3 regions of the Halobacillus sp. B23F22_1 genome follow, and region 2 is predicted to be linked to each of the others. Evidence: riboswitches for the same ligand, from Rfam matches in the RefSeq annotation. Region 2 holds a riboswitch; each other region holds the start of a gene.
What was found. Region 2 has a riboswitch for thiamine pyrophosphate ahead of ACGTNH_RS15365 (YkoF family thiamine/hydroxymethylpyrimidine-binding protein). Riboswitches for the same ligand answer to the same signal wherever they lie in the genome.
Positions count from the first base shown of each region.

Region 1 (4,467 bases), on a different contig from region 2:
ATTTACTGTTTAAACCTGAATCAGAAGCCGAGCTTACATGGTCCAACTTAAACATACTGGAGCATGCTCTTACAGCATGTGCCCTTTATTTTGTAAAAGAGAATGCAATTGAAATGACGGAGATTCGTTTGAAGGATAATTTCCTGCTTGACTTAGCCAAAACCGATATGGAAATGGATAAACCACTTCAATCAAAGGCGCAATTACTTGGGTATGATTTAACAAAACCGTATATTTGTCTCGTTGGGGAAATCCGCTTTACAAAAAAAGTCGATGACCATATCGGAACGCCGGACCAAGCCGTTATGTCTTCCTCTATGCATAGTCGAAATTACTACATTCAAAAAGAAGTTGCACATGCTGGAGATGTCTTAAAAAGGCGGACGATGGCAACTTTTGAAGGTGGAGAAGTTATTGTTTTTCTTGAGGCAGACAGTCGGCCATATATGGAGACCGCCAACCAGTTTCTTGATTTAGTCGAACGACGCTTAAATGAATTATTAGCCGGGATAAATATTTCCTGGGGAATATCCATGCATAAAGACGGAATTTATAACTTTCATAAAAGCTATAATGAAGCAGTCACAGCCTTTAACATCGGGCGGCAGCAGCATGAAATAGGGGAGCGGACCTTTTTTAGTGACACCCGGATGAATCGGCTGTTAATGGCGCTTTCTCATGAGAAAGAAATAGAGCAGATTGTTAAAAGCACGCTGCATAAACTGATTGAATACGATCAAAAACGACAAACAGACTTAATTCATACGTTTATTGTCTATAACAAGTACAATAGTAATGTCAGTCAAACAGCCCGGGCTTTAAATTTACACCGCCAATCCTTACTCCATAGATTGCGTAATATTGAGCAACTGACAGGCCTGTCTTTATTAAATGCTGACGATATGTTTTTGCTTGAATTAAGTGTGAGGCTCTGGATGTTAAAGAAAGTAGACGAAGATTAAATTATCACAACTACAGAAAACGGCCATGATAACCTTTACTATAAGAAATTTCAGGGTCACAAATTCATCGAGGTCCGGGAATTGTGAAACTTCTGCGGAAAGAAAATAACAAGAGCGGACCTCCTTATTTTATCCATGATAAAGGATACTTGTAATGGAGACTTTTTGAAGAAAAGAACCGTGGGATTTCATTTTTAAACCAGTGTACGACTTTTCAAACGCCTGAAGAGAAGATCACTTCACTATGGTTGTTCTTCAAAATTCTCATCTGAAACAATGACTTTCTCACTTCCGCTTTCAGTAACGGTAGACCGCATTTTCACTACCCACTCATCTGATTCTTTTTCATAGGTTAATGACTCAACAGCTAGAGCGTTTCCACGGTCAACTTCGGTTAATGCTGTGGCTAAAGCCTGGGATTCATTCATATCAGCCCCTTCAGGCTGATCAGCATCTACTACTGTTACTTTACCAGCTTCCCCTTGCATGGGAGTGGATTCTGCTACAGCCCCATCAATGGTTACCTCCACCTTTTTACCTAGCCACATGTCTTTTTCTACTCCTGAAACCCATATCGGTTCTCCGCCATTAGGTTCAATGGTATCAACGACTAAAATACTTGTTTCATTTTGGTCCATTACATAGCCTGAATACGCAGAGGTTTCTTCTTGTGTTTCGTCCGTTGAATCACTGTCAGCTTCCTCTTTTTCTTCTACGTCTGTCGTGCCGCATCCTGCCATAACGATTAAAATAAGTAACCACCATTTTTTTATCATTGGTTTCTTCTCCCTTGCACATATGAAAGTTGTAGTTACTTCAAATAGTACACCCTTCTTCATGACAAAAACAAGATGCTTTGTTATGATGAATGGAACCAAGTAAATATTTACATTCACTACTAGGGGGGCCCAAATGGGCTGAGAGGAGAGTATAAAGCTTTCCGACTCTTATATACCTGATCTGGTTAGCACCAGCGGAGGGAAGTAGTCAGACGTTTTGTCTATTACTCTACCTATAAAAGTCAGGTCCTCTAAAAGGGGCCTGACTTTTTTTGTGGGCAGCTCTGTAACTCAGGAAGGGGGGAAGTATATGAACCGAACTCGAATGCTCACGACCATGGCCGTATTTGTTGCCATTGGGACAATAGGAGCTCAATTATTATGGTTTCCTGCAGGGGCAGCCAAAGCTTATCCAGTTCAGCATGCAGTCAATGTGATGGCGGCTATTACTCTGGGACCCATTCCCGCAGTCGCCATAGCATTTACAATTGGTCTGCTTCGAAACCTGCTAGGGCTAGGAACGCTGCTCGCATTTCCAGGGGGCATGATCGGAGCTTTATTTGCCGGTTACTTATACAAGTGGACGAGAAAACCATTGGCTGCAGTCTCTGGGGAATTGGCAGGATCCGGTATGATTGGAGCATTATTCGCTGTTCCATTCGCAAACATCTTAATGGGAAGTTCAGCTGGAGCATTGGCATTTTTACCTTCATTTTTTGTAAGCAGTATTAGCGGATCATTGCTTGGGTGGTTCGTTGTAACGCGATTGAAACAGACTAAACCAATTACTCAATTAGACTATTAACTGAACAACAATTTAAAAGGAGGACGAACGTATGAGTTTCACGGATACTTTAAGACGGGAAAACACAGATATATTCGAAGCTATTTTTAATCATCCATTTGTTGATGGGATTGGAAAAGGGGAAGTACCTCACGAATCAATTGCTCACTACATTAAAGCAGATTATGAATATTTAAATGCATTTATGCACATTTACGGAATTGGAATTTCAAAGTCAACCAACCGCAAAGATATTGAATACTTTAATGAACAAATAGGCTTCATTTTAAACAGTGAAACTCACCCTCATCAGAACTTTTGCGACGTTATTGGTGTTGGTTACGATGAACTGCACGGCTATCCATTACCGCCTACAGCTGATCATTATGTAAAACACATGATGTACCACGCCCAGCTGGGAGGTTTAGGTGAAATATTAGCTGCAATGCTTCCCTGTCCGTGGACGTATCTTGAAATAGGACAACATTTAATGAAAAAATATCAGCCCACAACAGATGATACGTTCTTCCCATGGATCAAGTTTTATGCAGATGAGGAATTTGAAACACTCTCAGAGGCTATGCGGAAACGACTGAATGAGTTGGCCGATTTTGCCTCAGAAACTGAGCGTCAACGCATGAAAGATGCATTTCGAAAAAGCTGCCAGCTCGAATTGAAATTTTGGGAAATGGCGTACACTTGTGAAGAATGGCCGCAAGGAGAAGGAGTGAATTCGAGATGAATAAAGTCAATACTGCGTTAACAATTGCTGGTACAGACCCGAGCGGAGGCGCAGGGATCCAGGCCGACTTAAAGACATTTCAAGAGTTGAAAAGTTATGGAATGAGTGTGATTACTTCTGTCGTTTCTCAAAATACGACGGGAGTAAAGGATGTTCATCATCTGCCCGTGGAGTTCCTTAAAAGTCAATTAGAAGCTGTCTCCTCAGATATACCTATTCACGCGATGAAAACAGGAATGATCTCGAATATGGATATGATGAAAGTGATCGCTGAGTGGATGCCGAATGTTCCAGCCCCTTATGTTATGGATCCTGTGATGGTCGCAACAAGCGGTGATCCATTAATCGAGAAAGAATCACGAGGTTTTTTACGTGATCACCTTCTTCCTTTATCAGCAGTTGTTACCCCAAATATTCCTGAAGCTGAATTTTTACTAGATGAGAAGATAAGTAATACAGAAGATATGAAGGATGCAGCCATGCAAATTTGTACGAGGTTTGGTGCAGGGGCAGCATTAGTAAAAGGAGGACATTTAAAAGGGGATGCAATTGACTATTTATATGACGGCTCTGTCCTGCACGAGTTTAAAAGCGAGCGTATAGACACCACAAACACACACGGGACTGGCTGTACGTATGCAGCTGCCATTACGTCTTATTTAAGTCAGGGCATGCCTATAGAGAAAGCTGTAGAAAAATCAAAATATTTTGTAACGGAAGCTATACGTCATTCTATTGATCTTGGAGAAGGAAGTGGACCAACCAATCACTTTGCAATACGCAAGGAGGAAATGAACCTATGAGTATCAAGCTGGTGAATGAAGTGCGTGAGAAGAAGCCGCTGATTCATAACTTAACCAATGAGGTAGTTATGAATTTTAGTGCTAATGGACTGCTGGCGTTTGGAGGTTCACCGATCATGGCAATGGCGGAAGAAGATTCAGCAGATATTGCCAGGATTTCAAATGGTGTGTTAATTAATATTGGCACGTTAACAGAACCTCATCTGCGGGCGATGATTCTTGCTGGAAAAGCTGCTAACGAATATGACGTTCCCGTAGTGATTGATCCAGTCGGGGTAGCTGCTACCTCTTATCGTACGGAAGCATTTGAACGTATTGTATCAGAGGTCCAACCTGCAGCCATTAAAGGAAACGCAGGAGAAATGGCTCACATTGTCGGGATTTCTTTAGAAACAAA
Region 1 is NZ_JBIEKE010000001.1:369,795-374,261, forward strand. It holds gene ACGTNH_RS01860 (PucR family transcriptional regulator) at 1-962, shown strand, start outside; gene ACGTNH_RS01865 (DUF3221 domain-containing protein) at 1,205-1,738, opposite strand; TPP riboswitch at 1,853-1,961, shown strand; gene thiW (energy coupling factor transporter S component ThiW) at 2,052-2,546, shown strand; gene tenA (thiaminase II) at 2,578-3,267, shown strand; gene thiD (bifunctional hydroxymethylpyrimidine kinase/phosphomethylpyrimidine kinase) at 3,264-4,070, shown strand; gene thiM (hydroxyethylthiazole kinase) at 4,067-4,467, shown strand, end outside.
Region 1: another riboswitch for thiamine pyrophosphate. It lies ahead of thiW (energy coupling factor transporter S component ThiW); the one in region 2 lies ahead of ACGTNH_RS15365 (YkoF family thiamine/hydroxymethylpyrimidine-binding protein).

Region 2 (4,467 bases):
AACTGACAGACAGAGAGAATCTCCTCACATTTTGATTCAATCTCCCTATTCGATCCCCCTGTGAGGCGAAGACCAAAAGCGACTTCTTCATACACGGAATCAGTAATAAATTGGTGCTCTGGATTTTGAAACACATATCCGATTTTTTGATATAAATCTCGTTCCTTCCATTGATTGAGCTTCTTTTCATTAACCATAAGGGAACCGCTTGAGGGCTGCGTGATACCTGCAAGTAAACGACTGAGCGAAGTTTTTCCACTGCCATTTGCCCCGACAATTGCGATGAATTCGTTTTGGTAAATACTGAGGTTGAGGGAATGGATGATCGTTTTCCGGGACGAATTCCAGGTTATTTCATTCGCTTCCAAGATCTTTTTCCCTCGCTCCTGGGTCTTGACATTTTCTCCAAGTGTTAACTGGTGCTCATGTGTTTGAGAGACTAGCTCTCGTAAAGTTAACGGAAATTGAACATAAGGAATTTTGTGCTCAATGGCTAATTTGGAAGCTATCGGCATCCAAATGCCTTGCTCCTGTAAAGAGGAACTATGCTTCTCAATCCCTTTTCGAATCTGACCGTCATAAAGAGGTTCACCATTTTTTTGCAAAATAAAAACTCGTTCAAGCAATGGGAACCATTCGCTTAACTGATGCTCAATCACAATAAGAGTAAGGTTAAGCTCCTCTTTTAAATGAGCAAGAATGTCTATAAAATCTTTAGTTGCGACAGGGTCTAAATTGGCTGTTGGCTCATCTAAGACAATAACTTCTGGTTCTATAGCAAGTACACAAGCTAATGATAATTTCTGTTTTTGCCCCCCTGATAATGTAGCAATAGGCGTTTTCTTCTCCTCACCTAATCCTACAAGATGCAAAGCTTCTTCTATTTTTGCTTCCATTTTATCCGGAGGCGTACGTAAATTTTCAAGACCAAAGGCTACTTCATCTTCAACGGTTAACATACAAAACTGGGTTTCTGGATCTTGAAAGACCACTCCAACATGCTTACTAATTTCACCGGGTTTATAATGGCGTGAATCTTTTCCGTGAATGGTGACTTGACCTTCCATATGACCATCCAGCTCTCTTGGAAAAAGTCCATTTAAACACTGTATAAGAGAGCTTTTCCCAGAGCCGCTTGGACCTAAAACCAGCATACTGTCTCCTTCCTTCACGTTGAAATGAAGGTTTTTAATAACTGGAGTTTCCTCTTCTTCATAATAGAGAGAAAGGTTGTCTATTTGAATTATTTCTTTCCTCATGCGGCTTTCTTCCTTCGTTGTTCTTTACCTAGAGCAAAACTTGAGAGAACCCCGGTTTTTGCTAACGCATCACTTAATGCTTTTCCTAGCAGTCCTGAAATAATGGCTCCGCTAATCATCCGGGTCACGAGCATTGCTAACACATAGGCAGAACTGAGAGCAGCATAACCAGACGTGAAATATCCCCAAACAAAGCTGAAGACAGCTGCCATAACACCTGCGAGCATTAATGTTTGCACGTTGTAGTATTTATATCGCGTCATTGCAAATGCCGATTCCGCACCTAAGCCTTGAACTATACCGGTTATGATAAGCATAGGTCCTAATGCATTCCCAAGCAGAACTTCGATAGTGGCTGCAATCGTTTCTGATAAAAATGCGGCACCAGGCTTACGGATAATATAGGCAGCAATGATGGAAACGATAAACCAAATGCCGAAAATGAAATCATACCCAATTGGACCGAAAAAACCTACGAGTACTTTTCCTACAGGTAAAAAAGCTAAATAAACGACAGCGAACACAACTGATAAGGCTGACATTACAACAATTTCTTTTAGTCTCCAGTTCTTCATGCATCATTCTCCTTTGTTGAAGGACTGTTGGCTGAAACCGTTACTGTCATGACCGTATGGGAAGAGCCGTTTTGTTCCGTTTCACGAAAAACGTTTTCCAGTCCAGTGAAAATTAGATTCGTATCCCCGTCCAGTCTGGTGGAGTAATGAGCAGGTGAAACATTTACTCCGTTTTCCTTCATGTGTTCAATCTGCTGATAAATCGTATCCATATAGTTACCACCGCCCATTGGATAGAGTGAGAACTTAGCTGCAATAGGCTGTTGAATCGTGTGAACGAAGTGTTCATTTGCACGTTCGCTGGTTTCCGCCATATACACATCCCCAGCGGAATCTCCCGGGCAGCCAATCGAATACGTTCCTTGAAAAGCCACGTGAACCCCGCTTTTCGCAATTGTAAGCAAAATCGCTTTTGTCACATCAAATACTTGTTCCATTCTTCCGCGAATCGTTGTTGTTACATTATCGGTGTGAAGCCAAACCTTCGATGTATCCACCTCTTTTAAGCTATCAAGAATATGTTTAATAAAGTGATCAGACATGGGGTGGACCGAAAAGGAGCACCCTGCAACACGTGAATTTTCACATTTTTCGTTCATTCTTTTCCCTCCTTCGATTTTGAAGCACAAAAAAACTGCATCCCATGGGAATGCAGTCTACAATCGAATAAGGCTTTACTTATAATAATACCTACGAAAGTCGACTGCACTTCCCCACGCTAGTATTATCTAGTTCGGGTAATAAGGGTCGGAGCCTTCTCCTCTCAGCCGTGTGACACAGCTCCCCTAGTGCTTGACGAAATGTTATGCAGTTTAAGTGATTCAGTTTTTATGGTAGCCGAAGAAACGATATTTGTAAACTGTTAAAGTGATAGATCCTCTGTAGAGCAAAAAAGTGAATTCTCTAATCTATCAAAATACTATAAAGCATTGAAGAGTTACTATCCAGCTTGTAAATGGGAGCAAAGAAACGATTTTTAATTCATTAATAAAGCAAAAAAGTGCATTTTTCAATTATATTTTTACCATTGAATCGCTTACATATTAAAAGATAGAATGTACAACAAGTATTAAAACGCATACATAGGTTAGCGACAACTTTGATACTGCATACATAAAAGGAGAGAGAATAGATGAATGCACTGACTATTTTATCGTTTTTGTTTTTTACAGGAATGGTTGCCCTCATTTCATATCTACTTACTCGTAAAGAAAACCTGGCTTCACAAGACGGGTATTTTCTAGGAGGAAGAAACCTCGGAGCCTGGGTAATTGCAGGTTCTCTCATGTTGACAAACTTATCGACCGAGCAGCTTATCGGATTAAACCAGCAGGGCTTTACAGATACGCTGGCGGTTATGGGGTGGGAAGTAGGATCTGCCATTGCCTTAGTAATCGTGGCTTTTTTCTTGCTTCCTCGATATTTAAAAGGCGGTATAACCACGATTCCTGACTTTCTAGAAGATCGATATGATTTTGGAACTAAACAGATTGTGACAGTCTTATTCTTGTTTGGTTACGTATTTAATTTACTGCCGCCGATTCTCTACTCTGGTGCAGTAGCTATCAATGGAATGTTTGATATCCCTGAAGTGTTAGGCGTCAGTCGAACAGCTGGTTTATGGATAACCGTATTTGCAATTGGAATTGTAGGTTCCATTTATGCTGTTTTTGGCGGACTTAAAGCCGTAGCTGTTTCGGACTCTATTAATGGGGTTGGTTTGTTATTAGGCGGGCTGCTCATTCCTGTTCTTGGTCTTTATGCATTAGGTGATGGATCGATTGGAAGCGGGTTCAACACAATCATGGAAAACTCTCCTGAGAAGTTAAATTCAATAGGAGGTGCAGATAGTCCGGTACCTTTTAGTACGATGGTCACAGGAATGTTACTAGTTAATCTATTTTATTGGGGAACAGCTCAGCATATTATGCAAAGAGCGATCGCAGCTAAAAATTTAAAAGAAGGTCAAAAAGGGGTATTAATTGCCGCATTTCTTAAGCTGTTTGGTCCTGTGTTTTTAATTCTTCCAGGGATTATTGCTTACAATATGTTTGGCCCCGACATTGAATCTGCGGATGCTTACCCGATGCTTGTAGGGGAGGTTTTGCCGACTCCTCTCGTTGGATTCTTTGCTGCTGTATTGTTTGGTGCTATTTTGTCCTCATTCAATTCAGCTCTAAACTCTTCTGTTACTTTAATATCTTTAAATATTTATAAACCTTACTTTAAACCAAGTGCGCCAGATCGAGAGATTGTAAGAAAAGGAAAATATGTAGGGATCATATTAGCCCTTTTTGCTATGTGTCTTGCTCCACTAATTGATAAAGTCCCGCAAGGTTTTTTCCAGTACTTGCAGATTGTAAACGGGTTCTATAATGTACCTATTTTCACAGTACTCATTGTTGGCTATTTAACGAAGCGAGTCCCTGCGATTGCAGCAAAAATTTCTTTATTTCTATTTATTACTGTGTATGCCATCACTCAGCTCTTTTGGGATACAGGGATTCATTTCTTGCACATTTTAGGAGTTTTGTTCGTCGTTTGTACGGGATTAATGGTAGTAATCGGGAAGTTCTGGCCTCGTGACACAGCATTCGTATTAGAAGAAAAAGCTAAAGTAGATATGAAACCAT
Region 2 is NZ_JBIEKE010000003.1:60,523-64,989, reverse strand. It holds gene ACGTNH_RS15375 (ABC transporter ATP-binding protein) at 1-1,259, opposite strand, end outside; gene ACGTNH_RS15370 (ECF transporter S component) at 1,256-1,834, opposite strand; gene ACGTNH_RS15365 (YkoF family thiamine/hydroxymethylpyrimidine-binding protein) at 1,831-2,433, opposite strand; TPP riboswitch at 2,528-2,631, opposite strand; gene ACGTNH_RS15360 (solute:sodium symporter family transporter) at 2,967-4,467, shown strand, end outside.

Region 3 (4,467 bases), on a different contig from region 2:
GGATGACATTATATCCTTCCTGCTCTAATTCCAGCAGTGTTGCTGTCGCAATGGCCTCTATTTCAGGAACTATTAAATCTGGTTTCTCCTGTTCGATCACCGCGCGTAATTTTTCACCGTCGAGCATATCAGTCACGTGAAAACGATGAGCCACCTGCATGGCAGGTGCTCCATCATAACGATCAACGGCTATAGTTTCTATCCCTAGTCGTTGAGCCTCTAAAACTACTTCTTTTCCTAGTTCTCCTGCTCCTAATAACATTATTGTTTTAGCATAATTCTGATTCGGTGCTCCAAACACGATGTAACCCCTCCTGAACGTTTTGCTTTACAGTTATTCTAGCGTCATACCTTAAGAAAAATCAAGGGTTCATGGGTGAAATCACGAACATTTTCTAAATTTTATCACACATTGTTCATGTTATTTCATTTTAAAAATGAATGGCAGGGATGCCAGGTCACTCGTGAAAATCCGAATCATCCTTCCACATTTTCATCGTCTCTGCCATCTCCCAAAATAAGTATTCAAATTTACTCGTATGAAGAAAAATTTCTTCAAGGTGAGCTTTTTCCCGTTCTGGCTTATCATCAGCAAGCTGGTTCATAAGCTGTTTCATATTTTCAGCAAGGTCAGTAAATTCATCTGATGCATACATCTTAATCCAATCCCCGTAGAACTCATGTTCACTAGCTCCCTCTTTTTGATTCAATGTTAAGCCTATTTCATTATAGCTCCACGCACAGGCTAGTACACAGGCTGCAACCTCCGCTTCTGACCCCTGCTGCGCCTTGTTCAGCATGTAACTTGTGTAGGCTAGAAGCGTAGAAGAGGGTTGTGTGTGTTCCAGTTCTTCTCGGCCAATTCCAATTCTTTCTGCATATCTTCGATGAAGTTCCATTTCCTCATTCAATGTAGAATGCAGCATCTCCGCAAACATCGTCATCGTTTTTAATTGATTTGCTTTTACACTTCCTAAAGCAAAAACCCGGCAATAATCAATTAAATATAAATAATCCTGTTTCATGAAGAACTTAAACTTTTCAAGTTCTAAGCTTCCATCACCAATACCTTTCACAAAAGGGTGTTCGAGATACTGATCCCATATCGGCTTAGCTTTTTCGTAAAGTCTATCAGTAAACATTATGTTTCATCCTTTCTTTCTAAATGTTGAAACCAGTCAAATAAAAAAGCAATCATCGTTTTCGTAAATCGCAGAAGCTGTTTCCTTTCAAGTGATTCATTAACAGCATGGGCTTGATCTAGTGTGCCCGGCCCGTATAAAACTGTTGGAATGCCTGCTTCTGATAACCATCCTCCATCTGTTACAGTCGGAGACATTGAATAGCTTACCGGGACGTCATGTATAAAATGATGAGCTTCAGCTAACCTTTGAACCCCGTTATGACTAGTGTCTACTGAAAAGGCAGGAAAGATTTCCCCCTTCTCCTCAATCATTGACGAGCCACCCCAAGAAAATTGAGGGGGATGGTCCTTTAACCAGGGATCGGCTTTTGCTGCATAAGTGATGTAATCTTCAATTTCACGGATCACTTCCTCATAATGTTCTTCAGGATAATAATGCACCGTAATCCATAGTCTGCATCGATCTGCTACGAATGCAGGGTGCCGTCCTCCTTCAATAACGGCTGGGTTGATCGTGTTTGAACCCGGGGGAAAACCGGGACTAGATTTAGTTATCGCCCAGTGCTTTTCAAGATCCTGCAAAGTATTAATCACTTTCATCATTTTTTCAATCGCACTCGCCCCATGCAGTCCCCCGCCAGCGTGGGTCATAGAACGTCTGCTTGCATCATGAAACGTGTGAGGACTTTCAACGGTTATCCATCCTGTAATTACGCCTCCCTGCCCTTGAATATTACAATCACTTGTATCTACGACCACAGCTAAATCAGCCTGATAGCCTCTTTCGCAACAAGACTTAGTCCCGGCTTCTCCCACTTCCTCGCCAACGACAGATTGGAAATAAATATTTCCATTAGGTTCAATTCCCCTTTCGTGAAGCAGCTTCATAGCAAACAGAACCCCGGCCATCCCACCTTTCATATCGGCTACTCCGCGTCCAAATACTTTATCTTTCGTCACTTTACATTCAAACGGGTCATACGCCCAGTTCTCATTCTTTTCGATAGCTGCTACATCAAGATGGCCATTGATGATGAGACTTTTGGCTTGACTCTCCTGTCTGCCCCTCTTCGTACCTACCACGATTGGATCTCCAGGGTAAAGGTCCCAGGAATCAATCGTAAAATCGAGTTCTTTCAATTGATGAACGACATACTCTTGTGCACTCTCAGCATTTCGCGCAGGTGGACTTAAAGTTGGATATGCTACCAAATCAGTTAATAATCGCAGCAGCTCGTCTTCCCTTCTGTTCACTTCCTGCAGTAATTGTGATAACTCATTATTCATATAAAAACTCCTTTTTTCACGAAAAAAGCCCGCTCCTGAAAAGAAGGAGCGAGCTTTTTCATAAGAATTTCAAATGGTATGTAGAGTGACTGCCCGCTTCACTTCCCTACGCTAGTATGATCTAGATCAGGTTATAAGAGTCAAAGCTTCCTGCTTTTCTCAGCCGAGTTGCGGCTCCCCTAGTGAAGAATTTGAATTATTTTATTAGTCATTATTAGAACACATTCCTGCCAAAATAACAAGAAGGCTTATCGCACAGTTAACTCCCCGATCACCTAAACTCTTATCTGTCTAATAATTTATCTGACTTCGCATAAGAAACCTTACAAAAAGAAAAACTACAGATTAAGCATTTCCATTATTTCAATGAAATGAAAATGAAGTGCAACTTACCACATTTAACAACAAGAACACTACTTAAACTGGAGGGATAGAAGTGGGTAAGAAATCAAGAATTGTGATGACCGCTGCACTCTGTATTGTTGTCTTTATTTTCAATTTCTTAATGGTCAACGTTGCCTCCGCCCCTTCCCTCCCGGATACTGCTCATAAACCAGCAAACGGAAGCTATCAAATGGTTAACCAGCCGCTTGAGAAACAAACGGATGATGACTATACGTTTGTCTGGATGTCAGATACGCAGTATTACTCAAAACGGAATCCGCACATTTATAAAGCCATGGTGAACTGGATTGCAGAGAAGAAAAACGAACTTTCCATCCCTTATGTCATTCATACTGGCGATATCGTCCACAATTGGGACGATGAAACTCAATGGAAGCATGCCGCTGACTCAATGAATGTACTGGAAAATGAAGACATACCATATGGAATGTTGGCAGGTAACCATGATATCGATTTAAAAAACAAAGACTATAGTACATTTTCGAAGTATTTTGGACAATCCCAATTTGAGAATCACTCTTACTATGGTGGTTCGTATAAAAACAATCGAGGACACTATGATATATTAAACGTTAATGGCAATAATTTTATTATGATATACATGAGCTGGGGAATTGACCAAGAAGAAATTGACTGGGTCAATAAAGTATTACAGAAATACCCGGAGCATACAGCTTTTCTTAACCTCCATCAATATTTATTACCAAATGGAAAACGGAGCCGACTCGGGGAAAAACTATTTGAACAAGTTATTACACCTAATGAAAATGTAGCTGTTACTCTCAGTGGTCACTATTACGGTACAGCCTCAAGGGTCGACACGATTGATGATAATGGTGACGGCATGCCAGACCGCAGCGTTCACCAACTATTTGCTAATTATCAAGGAGGACCGGATGGCGGCCAAGGATATATGCGCTTACTGCATGTAAGTCCAGAAGAAAACAAAATTTATGTGAAGACCTATTCCCCCTACATGGATAACTATAATTATTACGATACTGAAGACTATCCAGGGAAGGATGAATTTGTAATTGAACTTCCACTGAATGAAAGTAATGATCCAACATAATAAATCTGCGATATACCTGAATTACGCATACAATCATCCGAACGATTCTATTGAAATCCGTTCGGTTGATTAATGTTCAAGAAAGAACTTTCACCATCACTCCTTCAAAATACTTAGCTTTCCGCAATTCAATTTTTTCGGTTTTTGACACAATAATTTAATTAGGTACAGCCTCATTATGTTCTACCTAAATAGGTGACGGGAAGTTCATTTTCATTCACTACCTTATGAAAGGAAACATGATAAGCCCGAGCGTTAGGACGCGAACTTACAATTCTCTTTATTTCCTGATCAATATAATGTATAGCTGCCCCATCATCTGCTGCAATGCCAGGCTGTAGTTTTCCTTCATGAACTAATGTAGTGTAGGACGGACGCCTCTCAGGTTCACCGTCGTAATGAGGACAGTTACTCCCTTTTAATAACCCTAAACATGATAGAGGTTCAAGCCCATCTCCATAGGAGTCCGTAACCCCTTCTTCAAACCAGCAAATCGAACCTGCGCTTACACCCGACAGGATAATTCCTTGATTCCACGCATTTTTTAAAATGGAATCCA
Region 3 is NZ_JBIEKE010000001.1:419,103-423,569, reverse strand. It holds gene purT (formate-dependent phosphoribosylglycinamide formyltransferase) at 1-301, opposite strand, end outside; gene tenA (thiaminase II) at 459-1,142, opposite strand; gene ACGTNH_RS02100 (acetylornithine deacetylase) at 1,142-2,431, opposite strand; TPP riboswitch at 2,518-2,622, opposite strand; gene ACGTNH_RS02095 (metallophosphoesterase) at 2,868-3,908, shown strand; gene ACGTNH_RS02090 (Type 1 glutamine amidotransferase-like domain-containing protein) at 4,085-4,467, opposite strand, start outside.
Region 3: another riboswitch for thiamine pyrophosphate. It lies ahead of ACGTNH_RS02100 (acetylornithine deacetylase); the one in region 2 lies ahead of ACGTNH_RS15365 (YkoF family thiamine/hydroxymethylpyrimidine-binding protein).